Regions from separate parts of the Rhizobium sp. BK275 genome, predicted to be linked through region 1. Evidence: riboswitches for the same ligand, from Rfam matches in the RefSeq annotation. Region 1 holds a riboswitch; each other region holds the start of a gene.
The links. Region 1 has a riboswitch for cobalamin ahead of cobU (bifunctional adenosylcobinamide kinase/adenosylcobinamide-phosphate guanylyltransferase). Riboswitches for the same ligand answer to the same signal wherever they lie in the genome.
Positions count from the first base shown of each region.

Region 2: it holds a riboswitch for cobalamin, as region 1 does, so the genes downstream of both, nrdH (glutaredoxin-like protein NrdH) here and cobU (bifunctional adenosylcobinamide kinase/adenosylcobinamide-phosphate guanylyltransferase) in region 1, are expected to answer to the same signal.
Region 3: it holds a riboswitch for cobalamin, as region 1 does, so the genes downstream of both, FHT82_RS29225 (ABC transporter substrate-binding protein) here and cobU (bifunctional adenosylcobinamide kinase/adenosylcobinamide-phosphate guanylyltransferase) in region 1, are expected to answer to the same signal.

Region 1 is NZ_JACHZL010000011.1:130,462-134,534, reverse strand. It holds gene cobN (cobaltochelatase subunit CobN) at 1-94, opposite strand, end outside; gene cobW (cobalamin biosynthesis protein CobW) at 104-1,150, opposite strand; gene cobU (bifunctional adenosylcobinamide kinase/adenosylcobinamide-phosphate guanylyltransferase) at 1,155-1,664, opposite strand; cobalamin riboswitch at 2,015-2,409, opposite strand; gene FHT82_RS28610 (chloride channel protein) at 2,618-4,073, shown strand, end outside.
Region 2 is NZ_JACHZL010000008.1:380,516-384,588, reverse strand. It holds gene FHT82_RS25300 (heavy metal translocating P-type ATPase) at 37-2,307, shown strand; cobalamin riboswitch at 2,645-2,870, shown strand; gene nrdH (glutaredoxin-like protein NrdH) at 3,131-3,352, shown strand; gene nrdI (class Ib ribonucleoside-diphosphate reductase assembly flavoprotein NrdI) at 3,366-3,767, shown strand; gene nrdE (class 1b ribonucleoside-diphosphate reductase subunit alpha) at 3,746-4,073, shown strand, end outside.
Region 3 is NZ_JACHZL010000012.1:66,635-70,707, forward strand. It holds gene FHT82_RS29215 (ATP-dependent Clp protease proteolytic subunit) at 30-647, shown strand; gene FHT82_RS29220 (metallochaperone AztD) at 813-2,045, shown strand; cobalamin riboswitch at 2,103-2,353, shown strand; gene FHT82_RS29225 (ABC transporter substrate-binding protein) at 2,533-3,549, shown strand; gene FHT82_RS29230 (iron ABC transporter permease) at 3,546-4,073, shown strand, end outside.

The DNA of each region.
Region 1 (4,073 bases):
CCGACAGGAACAGGATATCGCCCGGCGACTGACCGAGGTCGATTGCCTCGTCCCCGTCGCTGATCGTTCCCTGCTGGGCCAGAAGCAGATGCATTTTATATCCTCATGCGAGCGCTTCGATCGCCTTGCGCACCGCGTCCTGATCCATCTCGTGAAGGCCGATGACGACGAGGCGCGTGCTGCGCGTTTCGCCCGATGCCCAGGCGCGGTCGAAATACTGGTCGATACGGGCACCCACGGCCTGCAGCTGCAGGCGCATCGGCTTGCCGGAGACGTCGATGAAGCCCTTGAGGCGCAGCACGTCATGCTCGGCAATGATGCCCTTCAGCTTCTCGACGAAACCGGCCGTGTCCGAGATCGCACCAAGCTCGACGACGAAACTGTCGAATTCGTCGTGATCGTGGGGCTCACCGTCCTCATGCTCCAGCTCGTGATGGGACTTGCGGTTGACGACGTCGTCTTCCGTGCCGATGCCGAGGCCGAGCAGCACGCTTGCCGGCACATCGCCATTCCTGGCCTCGATCATCACAGGCTTGCGGGCGATGCGCGAGGCAACCTCGCTCTTCACGCGGCCAAGGCCATCGCTGTCGATGAGATCGGTCTTATTGAGCACGATCAGGTCGGCGCAGGTCAGCTGATCTTCGAAAAGCTCTTCGATCGGGCTTTCATGATCGAGCGATTCATCCTCGACGCGGCGCGCATCGACGGCATCGTGGTCATCGGCAAAACGACCGGCAGCAACGGCGGCACTATCGACGACGGTGATCACGCCATCGACGGTGACTTCGCTACGAATATCCGGCCAGTTGAAGGCGGCCACCAGCGGCTGCGGCAGCGCGAGGCCCGAGGTTTCGATAACGATATGGTCCGGGCGCTGCTCACGCTCCAGAAGCTTGGTCATGGTCGGAATGAAATCGTCGGCGACCGTGCAGCAGATGCAGCCATTGGTGAGTTCGATAATATCGTCCTCGGTGCAGTTTTCCGCCCCGCATCCCTTCAGCACATCGCCATCGACGCCGAGATCGCCGAACTCGTTGATGATGAGCGCGATCTTCTTGCCGCCGGCATTGGCGAGCAGGTTGCGGATCATGGTCGTCTTGCCGGCACCAAGGAAGCCGGTGATGACGGTTGCGGGAATTTTCTGCTGCATGGAACTAACCCTTCATTTTCAGCGGCAGTCCGGCCGCGATGAAATAGACGTCGTCGGCATTTGCCGCGATCATTTGGTGCAACCGGCCGGTATGGTCGCGAAACTCGCGCGCCATGCGGTTCTCAGGCACGATGCCGAGGCCGACTTCATTGGAAACGATGACGAGCCGCGCCTTCGCCCGCGGCAGGAAGGCGGCGAGCGCTGCGGACTGGGCAGCGATATCGCGCCCGTCCATCATCAGGTTGGTGAGCCAGAGCGTCAGGCAGTCGACCAGGATCGCCCTGCCCTCGCCATCGATGGCCGCAAGGCGCTCCGTAAGATCGAGCGGCTCCTCGTGCGTGGTCCAGGAGGGACCGCGATCGGCCTTGTGCTGGTCGATGCGCGCCTGCATCTCGTCGTCCCAGGCGCGGCCGGTGGCGATGTAGTGCCGGTCGAGGCCGCCGGACGTGACAAGGTTTTCGGCGAAACGGGATTTGCCGGAGCGGGCGCCGCCGAGGATGAAGGTGGCGGTCATGACAACACCGCCTGCGGAGGATGGGCGCGGCCCCCTCTGCTTCCCTCATTCCTGTGCTTGTCACAGGAATCCAGCCACGGCGCGTCTGCGCCGTGAATGAATCCATGCCAATGTGAAATGAGTCTATCGTGCCCAAGGACTTGGGCACGCTGGATTCCTGTGACAAGCACAGGAATGAGGGAGGAGAGGAAAGCACGCGCCGGCTGACGTCCAATGACAGGCACCAAGGCTCCATCATTTCGAGCTCCCGGCCAGCGATCTCTTATACGCACCGCCAGAGGCAGCGCTGATTCACATTCTTCAGCCAAAACAACCTCCGTGCTGGCAGCGGGCAAAACACCCAGTTGGGCACTATGCCCGGCACGGACGGCAGGTCTCCTGGCTCGCAGTTGTCGGCCGCGATAGGGGCAACCGTTTCCGGTCGCCCCTGATCGTGCCAGCGGATCTGCCTCGCCTTCCCGGCTGCATCTCGTGAAAAGGCGGACGATTCGTAGAAAGAGAGGCGTCCTGCCCCGGCTGATCACGATGCATTTCCAGTGGCTTTTCCGGCACTTGTTCCACCTCGCCCGCCCGCAGGATGCGGGCCGTCGGCGCGGCAGTCGAAATGCCGGACGGAAGACCCTGACTGCTCTACAGTCGCGGGGTCGGCTGTGATGAAGGCGCCCGGCTTGGGTCCGCCTCGTCACATTCCCTTTTCATCCGGAAGGCGTCAGGCCGATCCGGAACCATCCATTATGTGGTTTCATGGTTAGGCGCGCGCAACCCCCATGTCAATTGCCGCGCACTGTGCCAGAGAGGTTCATCTCTACTTACACTACCAAGATTATCGTGTTTATTCAAAAACTTACGCCATAGAAACTTTACTGCCCGGCCGGTATTTTGCCGCAATTGGCAGGCATGCGAGTGCCGCCTACCACCCTTGACCGCCGCTCCTGTCGCCTAGTTCTCCTATGATGCTCTCCCGAATGGATATCCGCCGCTTCCGGCCCTTCACAACCATTTTCGATTTGGGGCGCCTGCGCGCCCTCGCCAGACAAAGTGAAATGGGCCTGGTCTTTGCCGGCGCGCTGGTCGGCATCGCTGCGGGACTGGCGGTCAGCGCCATGAGTTTCGTGTCCGAGGCAATGCACCGGTTGATCTTCGGCATCGAAACCGAAACACGGCTCAGCGCTTCGCAGATCGACAACCAGTTCCTGCTGATGACGGCGCCTTTCGCAGGCGGCATCCTGCTCGGCATCCTGATCTTCATCCTCGCCAAGTGGCGCAAGAAGCCGCTGGTCGACCCGATCGAGGCCAATGCGCTGCATGGCGGCCGCCTGTCGTTGACCGACAGCATCCTTGTCGCCGTCCAGAACGTCGTCTCCAACGGCTTCGGCGCCTCCGTGGGGCTGGAGGCCGGCTACACGCAGCTTGCCGCCGGCATCGCCTCGAAGTTCGGGCTGAAGCTGCAGCTTCGCCGAGCGGACCTTCGCATCCTCGTCGGTTGCGGTGCAGCCGGTGCCATCGCGGCCGCCTTCAATGCGCCGCTGACCGGCGCCTTTTACGCCTTCGAGCTCATCATCGGCACCTATACCATCGTCTCGCTGACACCGGTCGTCGTGGCAGCCCTCGTCGCCACGCTGGTTGCCCGCCTGCTTGCCGGCAGCGATTTCATCATCGATGTCGGCAGTTTCGGCGCTGTCCAGCCGGCCGATTACGTGCCGGCGATCGCACTCGGCGCCTTCTGCGCCGGCATCGGCATCCTGCTCATGCAGGGCGTCGCCTTCGTCGAGGAACTGGCGCGAAAGAGTTCCGTCCCGCTGCCCTTTCGCCCGGCGCTCGGCGGCATCGTCGTCGGCCTGCTGGCGCTGGTCTCGCCGCAGATTCTGGCCGCCGGACATGGTGCACTGCATCTGAACCTCGCCAACGAAGTGACGATCCCAGCCCTTATCAGCCTGTTTTTGCTGAAATCGGTGGCTTCGGCGGTCTCGATCGGCTCCGGCTTCAGGGGCGGCCTGTTCTTCGCCTCGCTCTTCATGGGCGCCCTGCTCGGCAAGCTCTTTGCCTATTCCGCCCCCTATTTCGCCGATGCGACACTAACGCCCGTGATCTACGCCGTCGTCGGCATGAGTTCGCTTGCCGTCGCCGTCATCGGCGGGCCGCTGACCATGACCTTCCTGGCACTGGAGATTACCGGCGACTTTCCGATCACCGCCCTCGTGCTCGCCGCCGTCATCACCTCCTCACTCGTGGTGCGCACCACCTTCGGCTACTCCTTCGCCACATGGCGCTTTCACCTGCGCGGCGAGAGCATCCGCAGCGCCCATGATGTCGGCTGGATCCGCAACCTGACCGTCGACAAGCTGATGCGATCAGACGTGAAGACCGCAAAACTCGGAATAACGATGGACGCGTTCAAGGAGGCCTTCC
Region 2 (4,073 bases), on a different contig from region 1:
TAGGAAGGACGCTGCCTACAAGCAAGGATTTAGATCGTGAGCGAAGCAGCACAGGCACGGTACAGGGTCGGCGGTATGGATTGCGCCGCCTGCGCAACGAAGATCGATACGGCCGTCAGGCGTATGGACGGGGTCGAGGACGTCTCGGTTTCGGTGACGGCCGGCACGATGACGGTGCGCCACAATGGCAGCAGCGATCTCAAGGCGATCGAGAAGAAGGTGACCGGCCTCGGCTATTCCGTCGCTCCGTTCACGGGCAAGGCGCCTGCTCAGGAAAAGAAGGGCGGCCAGTATCATGCGCACCATGATCACGACCACGGCCATGACCATGACCACCACGATCATGACGGACATGAACATCATGATCACGATCATTCCAGTCATGTACATTCGCACGGTGCGGAGGAAGTCGCGGGGCTGCACGGTCATGATCATGGGCCGATGACCGGCCCCTGGTGGCAAAGCAAGAAGGGCCGACTGACGATCTTCTCCGGCCTGGCGCTCGTTGTTGCCTATGCGGTCGGCCATCTGGTGCCTGCGATCGCTTCCTATGCCTTCATTGCCGCCCTGCTGGTCGGGCTGGTTCCGATCGCGCGGCGCGCCATCATGGCGGCGCTTGCCGGCATTCCCTTTTCCATCGAAATGCTGATGACTACAGCCGCTGTCGGCGCAGTCATCATCAATGCCGGCGAAGAAGCGGCGACGGTGGTCTTCCTGTTCCTTGTCGGCGAGCTGCTGGAAGGCGTAGCCGCCGGCAAGGCGCGCGCTGGCATCCAGTCGCTGACGACGCTGGTGCCGAAGAATGCGCTGCTCGAAACGGGCGGCGAGGTGACGGAAGTGCCGGCGGAAACGCTCGCTGTCGGCTCCATCATTCTCGTACGGCCGGGCGACCGGATTTCTGCGGACGGTACGATCCTGTCTGGTGAGGGCGACATCGACGAAGCGCCGGTGACCGGCGAAAGCACGCCGGTGCGCAAAGGGGCGGGTGAGACCGTCTTTGCCGGCACGGTCAATGGCGATGCAGCATTGCGTGTTCGCGTGACGGCCGCTGCCGAGGACAATACGATTGCCCGCGTCGTCAAGCTGGTGGAGGAGGCGCAGGAATCCAAGGCGCCGACGGAGCGCTTCATCGACCGCTTTTCGCGCTATTACACGCCGGGTGTTGTCGTCGTGGCGGTCCTGGTGGCGATCCTGCCGCCGCTGCTGACGGGTGCGGCTTGGGGCGAATGGATCTACAAGGGCCTTGCGATCCTGCTGATCGGTTGCCCTTGCGCTCTGGTCATTTCGACGCCTGCAGCCATTGCCGCCTCGCTTTCGGCGGGTGCGCGCCGCGGGTTGCTGATGAAGGGCGGCGCGGTTCTGGAATCGCTTGGCAAGGTGACGGCCGTCGCCTTTGACAAGACGGGCACGTTGACCGCGGGAAAGCCGCAGGTAACCGATATCATTGCCTTTGGACGTCCCGATGCGCAGGTGCTGTCACGCGCCGCGGTCCTGGAGCAGGGCTCCAGCCATCCGCTGGCGCTGGCGATCCTCAACCGGGCGAGGGCCGATGGTGCACCTATGCCGCCGGCTTTCGAACTTGAGGCGCTGCCGGGCAAGGGTGTGACGGGCAAGGTGGGCGGCGAGACGCTCGATCTCCTGTCGCCGCCGGCTGCGCGTGAGCGTGGGGCGCTGAATGAGGGGCAGGATGAGCAGGTCGCTGTCCTGAACGGCGCGGGCAAAAGTGTTTCGGTGCTGCTGATCGATGGCGTCGCTGCCGGCCTGATCGCCATGCGCGACGAGCCGCGCGAGGACGCAAAGAGCGGCGTTGCGGCGCTGAAGGCGGCCGGTGTGCGCGCCATTATGCTGACCGGCGACAACAAGCGCACGGCCGCTGCCGTTGCCGGCGATCTCGGCATCGACTGGCGCGGCGAGCTTCTGCCGCAAGACAAGCAGCGCATTGTCGGCGAGTTGAAGCGCGAAGGGCTTTTCGTCGCCAAGGTCGGTGACGGCATCAATGATGCGCCGGCGCTTGCGGCTGCCGATGTCGGCATTGCCATGGGCGGTGGCGCCGATGTGGCGCTGGAAACGGCGGATGCGGCGGTGCTGCATGGACGTGTCGGCGACGTGGCGCGCATGATCGACCTTTCGAAGCGGACGATGCGCAATATCATGCAGAACATCACTATCGCGCTCGGGCTGAAGGCGGTGTTTCTCGTCACCACCATCCTTGGCATCACTGGCCTGTGGCCGGCGATCCTGGCGGATACGGGCGCGACCGTGCTGGTGACGATGAACGCGCTTCGCCTTCTTCGGATAAGGACGTAAGGATTTCTTTGGCAGCGTGATGCGGCAGGGGCACGCTTGCCACATCACTGTTCTCGGGATCCGCCGATCTGGAGCAAGGAGCCAGTTCGGTGCCTTAACTGGAGCTGCCTCAGCAACAACAGGCGTGCCTTTTGCGCGACGCCACATCACGATTCGGGCATGAATCCCGAAGCAAAAATCGCGAAGCGGCTACAGGCTTGCTCTCTTCCTCCCAGCCGTCTCCACTGCCTGTTTTCTTGATCATTTGTTAACCACGTTTTTCACAGGAATGCAGCGATTTCAAACATCCCGTAACGCGATGCACAAACCATCCGTTGACGCAAACCGGGATTCGCGTACTATATCTAGTGTTCAAGGTTCCTTCGATTCGTGAGGGTCGGGGGCTAAGACGGGAATACGGTGCGTTTCGCCATGACGGCGCGACAAAGCCGGAGCTGCCCCCGCAACTGTAAGCGGCGAGCAACTGTCCGATTTCGGGTCACTGAGGCATGACGCTTTGGGAAGGCTGGGGCAGGGGCTTCGACCCGTAAGCCAGGAGACCTGCCTTGAATAAAACGTCCACGGGCGGGATGTCCGGAAGGTCGCGTGCATGAAAGCGGAATCTATCCGTCCTGTTACGCTGCCCCGAACGTCCGCATGAGCACTTCGGGGTTGAAGTTATGTCGAGAACGTCAAGGCCGCCGCCCGCGCAAATCCTGCAAGGGATAATTTCAGGCGTTTAAACGCCAACTCTGCAAGATCATCATCAAGCGTTGCCCCGGACGCCGTAAGGCGCCCGATCCCAGTATTGCGTCCGGAATCCATTGACATCACGAGGAACATGATGAGCGTTACCGTTTACAGCAAGCCTGCCTGCGTTCAGTGCACCGCCACCTACCGTGCCCTCGACCGTCTGGGCGTCGACTATCAGATCATCGATATTTCCGAGGATGCCGACGCGCTCGATCGCGTTCGCGGCATGGGCTACATGCAGGTTCCTGTTGTCGTTGCCGGCGAGAACCACTGGGCGGGCTTCCGTCCCGACATGATCAGCGCCCTCTCCTGATTGGAGAAGAGCGATGGGCCTGATCGTCTATTATTCCAGCCGGTCCGAGAATACCCATCGTTTCGTCGAGAAGCTGGGACTACGCGCGGCGCGCATTCCCGTCGGCGTTGAAGACATCCACATCCGCGAACCCTATGTGCTGATCTCGCCCACCTATTGTGGGGACGGTGGCAAGGGCGCCGTACCCAAGCAGGTGATCCGCTTCCTCAACGATGCGGAAAACCGCTCCAACATCCGCGGCGTGATTGCAGCGGGCAACAGCAATTTCGGCGAGACCTACGGGCTTGCCGGCGACGTGGTCTCGCAGAAGTGCCAGGTGCCGTATCTCTACAGGTTCGAGCTTCTGGGAACTGCCGAGGATGTCGCCAATGTCAAAGACGGGATGGGACGATTTTGGACACGGGGACAAACCTGACGCGGGATGCGGGGGCAAAACCGCTCAAGGCAGTGGAAGCGCTGGACTATCATGCGCTGAACGCGATGCTGAACCTCTATGACGACGAGGGCAAGATTCAGCTCGACAAGGACCGCATGGCGGCCAAGCAGTATTTCCTGCAGCATGTGAACCAGAATACGGTGTTCTTCCACAACCTCAGGGAAAAGCTCGATTACCTAGTCACCGAGCGCTATTACGAGCAGGAGGTGCTCGACCAGTATTCCTTCAATTTCGTCCGCGATCTGTTCGATCAGGCCTATGCCAAGAAATTCCGTTTCCCGACCT
Region 3 (4,073 bases), on a different contig from region 1:
TCAAATTTCTGGAAGATTGGAGTTCGCCGATGCGCGAAGCGATGCAACTCGTCCCTATGGTCGTCGAACAATCCTCAAGAGGGGAGCGATCCTTCGACATCTATTCCCGACTCCTGCGAGAGCGGATCATCTTTCTGAACGGCGAGATCAACGACACCGTTTCGGCCCTTGTCTGCGCCCAGCTTCTGTTCCTCGAAGCCGAAAATCCGAAGAAGCCGATCAATCTCTACATCAATTCGCCTGGCGGCGTCGTGACCAGCGGCTTTGCCATGTACGACACGATGCGCTTCATCCGCGCGCCGGTGCACACGCTCTGCATGGGAACGGCCCGCTCGATGGGCTCCTTCCTGCTGATGGCCGGCCAGCCGGGAGAGCGGTACGCCCTGCCGAATGCCAGCATCCTCATCCACCAGCCCCTCGGCGGCTTCCAGGGCCAGGCGTCCGACATGCTCATCCATGCTGAGGAAATCAGGAAGACGAAGCAGCTCATGACGCGCCTCTACGCCGAACATTGCGGCCGGTCCTATGAGGAGTTCGAGACCGCCATGGATCGCGATCGTTTCATGACGGCGCAAGAGGCCGTGGAATGGGGCCTGATCGACCGCATCCTTCGGGATCGCGAAGAAATGGCGGAGTCAGCGCCATAATAGTCGTCGGACGCGCCGAAGGGATCCGGTCACGATGAAAAGCCGGCCAGACATCAAACAAGGCCGGTGCCTCAATTTCTCAAAAATCCAACAGCTGGGACTGGACAAGGCAGATGTAACTTTATAACAACGATAATGTAATGTTATTACATTAAGGGAGATTTCATGTACCGGCGCCTTTTCGCTAACTTCGCAGTCGCCACCGCGCTGACATCCGCTATCTTGCCATCGGCTTCCCGCGCCGAAGAGGAACAGCAGCAGAGCTGGCGGCTTTTCGTGGCTGATCACAGCCTGCCGGTCGTCCGCGCCATCGATCTTGCGAGCGGGAGTGAGATCGGTCGCTTCGATCTCAAGGGTTATGCCGCCCTGTCGCTGAGCGACACCGGGCGCACCGTCTTTGCTGTCCAGGGCGAAGAGAATGTCGTTCATGTCATCGATACCGGCATTGCCCTTTCCGATCATGGGGAGCATCGCGATCTCGAAGTGACGCCGCCGAAGCTGGTCGGCGCGACGATAAAGGGCGAGAAGCCGGGCCATGTGGTAACGCATGGCGATGACGTGGCGATCTTCTACGATCGCACCGATCGCTTCGATCTCTTGAAGGAAAGCAGCCTGCTGCAGGAAAAGCCGGAGCCGAAGGCCGTCAATACCATCGCCGCCCATCACGGCGTCGCGGTACCCATGGGCAATCACCTGCTGGTTTCCGCGCCCAACATGCAGGCCCCGGTCAAGGAGGGCGAACTGCCGCCGCGCCTTGGCCTCAGGGTGCTCGATCGTGATGGCCGGCAGATCGGCGATGTTGCGCCCTGCACCGGCCTGCATGGCGAGGCAACCTCCGCCCGCCTCGTCGCCTTCGGTTGCGAGGAAGGCGTACTCGTCGCCCGCCCCGGCGGCACGGAAGGCCCCAAACTCGCGATGCTCGCCTATGGCGCATCGCTGCCGCAAGGCAAGGTTTCCACCCTGCTCGGCGGCCGTTCCATGCAGTTTTTCCTCGGCAATTACGGGGAGGATAAGGTGGTATTGATCGATCCCGACAGCACCGAGACGCCCTACCGCCTCGTCGACCTTCCGACACGGCGCGTCGATTTCACCCTCGATCCGGCAAGATTCCAGAATGCCTATATTCTGACCGAAGACGGCAGGCTGCATCTGCTCGACACAGTCAAGGGCGAGATCGTGAGATCGGAAACCGTGACCGAGCCCTACAGCAAGGATGGCCATTGGCGCGATGCCCGCCCGCGGCTGGCCGTGGCCGGCGATGATATCGCCATCACCGACCCCCGCCACAGCCTGATCCGCCTCGTCAGCACGCAGACGCTGAAGGAGGTACGCACGATCCCCGTCGAGGGTCAGCCCTTCGGGCTTGTCGCCGCCGGCGGCTCGGGCGCCAGCCACTAAGGCGGCCTCGGACCCGACACACTTCGCATTCCGCCGCTTGACGTCGCCCATGGCGGCGTCATAGATCGGGGCGACGGTTCCCCGAAGAGAACTCCGAGGGGAATAATAGGGAACACGGTGAGGACGACCCAAGAGGGACCGAGACCGTGGCTGCCCCCGCAACTGTAAGCGGATTGTCGATCTCGGGGTTGATCGCTTCAGCGGTCATGCCCTCGGCCTCAGGGCCGTGCCACTGCGTTTTCGCGGGAAGGCAGATGACCGGCACATATTCGCGAGCCAGGAGACCTGCCGTCGATCACGATCCAATCAAGCCGGGCGGGGATGCCCGACAAGGAGCAGACATGATTGACACGCCCCCTCTCCACCTGCCGCCATCCATCCGTCTCGATTGGACGATCCGCCACTAGCTTCCCGCTCGCCGGCTTTCGTTCGCGCATTCGCGCGCACCGGCATCCGCTAGCCTTTTTCCTTTGATCGAGAGTTTCCCATGCGACAGCGTCTGAAGAGCTTTTCCCTCGCGCTCGGGCTGGCCGGCTTTGCTGCGCCCGCACTTGCCGCCACCCAATATCCCCTCACCCTCACCAATTGCGGCCAGCAGGTCACCTTCGAAAAGGCGCCGGCCAAGATCGTCTCGATCGGCCAAGGCATGACCGAAGTGCTGTTCTCGCTCGGCCTTGCCGACAAGATCGCAGGCACCGCCGTCTGGGTCGGCCCGGTCCTGCCGCAATATGCCGATGATAACAGCAGGATCAAACGGCTGGCCGACAATGACCCGAGCTTCGAATCCGTCGTCGGCGCGGAGCCCGATCTTGTGGCTGCCGAATTCGAATGGCATGTCGGCACGCAAGGCTCCGTCGGCAAGCGCGAGCAATTCAGGGATCTCGGCATCAACACCTATGTCGCGCCGGCCGATTGCGTCGCCAAGGTCAACACCGATGGCGGCGATGGCGTGCGCAAGGAACTGTTCACGATGGACCTGATCTATCAGGAAATCGCCGAACTCTCCGAGATCTTCGACGTGAAAGACCGCGGCGACGCGCTGATCGCCGAGCTGAAAAAGCGCGAGGCCGATGCCGTTGCCTCCGTCGCCGGTGCTGCGGCCAAGAACCTGCCCGTCGTCTTCTGGTTCTCCAGCAAGGAGGTCAAGGGCGATGCCTTCATCGCCGGCAAGAACAGCGCCCCGGCCTATATCCTGAAAACGCTCGGCGCGAGAAACGTCGTGACGACTGAAGAGGAATGGCCCCTCGTCGGCTGGGAAACCATTACGCAGGCCAATCCCTCCGTCATCGTCATCGCCACGATGGACCGCCGCCGCTATGCCGCCGACGATCCCAAGGTGAAGGTGGATTTCCTGGAGAATGATCCGGTCACCAGGGAACTGGATGCGGTGAAAAGCAAGCGCTTCATCATGATGGACGCGCAGTCGATGAACCCGACGATCCGCACGATCGACGGCATCGAAACGCTGGCAAAGGGCATCAAGTCCTTCGGTCTGGCGCAGTGAGACAGGCGCTTTCGCCACAGAGGACATGGTGGGCGCTTGCCGCGCTCACCATCGCCGCCGTCATCCTGCTCGGCCTGATGGTCAGCCTTGCCGTGTCGATCGGCGAAATCACCATTCCGCTCGCCACCACCGCAAAGGCGGTTTCCAACCGCCTGTTCGGCACGGCGTTCGAGCTCAGCCGCATCCACCAGGGCATCATCTGGGATTACCGCCTCAGCCGCGCGCTCGTGGCGGCAAGCGCCGGTGCGTCGCTGGCACTCTGCGGCGCGATCCTGCAGGCGCTGCTGCGCAACCCGCTTGCCGAACCCTATGTGCTCGGCATCTCCGCCGGCGCATCGACGGGAGCCGTCTGCATCATGATATCAGGCTTCGGTTATGGCATACTCGGCCTGTCGAGCGGCGCCTTCATCGGCGCGGTCGCCGCCTTCCTGCTGGTCGGCGTACTCGCCGCGGGTGCGGGCGGCACCAGCGAGCGCATCATTCTCTGCGGTGTGGCGGGCTCGCAGCTCTTCAATGCGCTGACC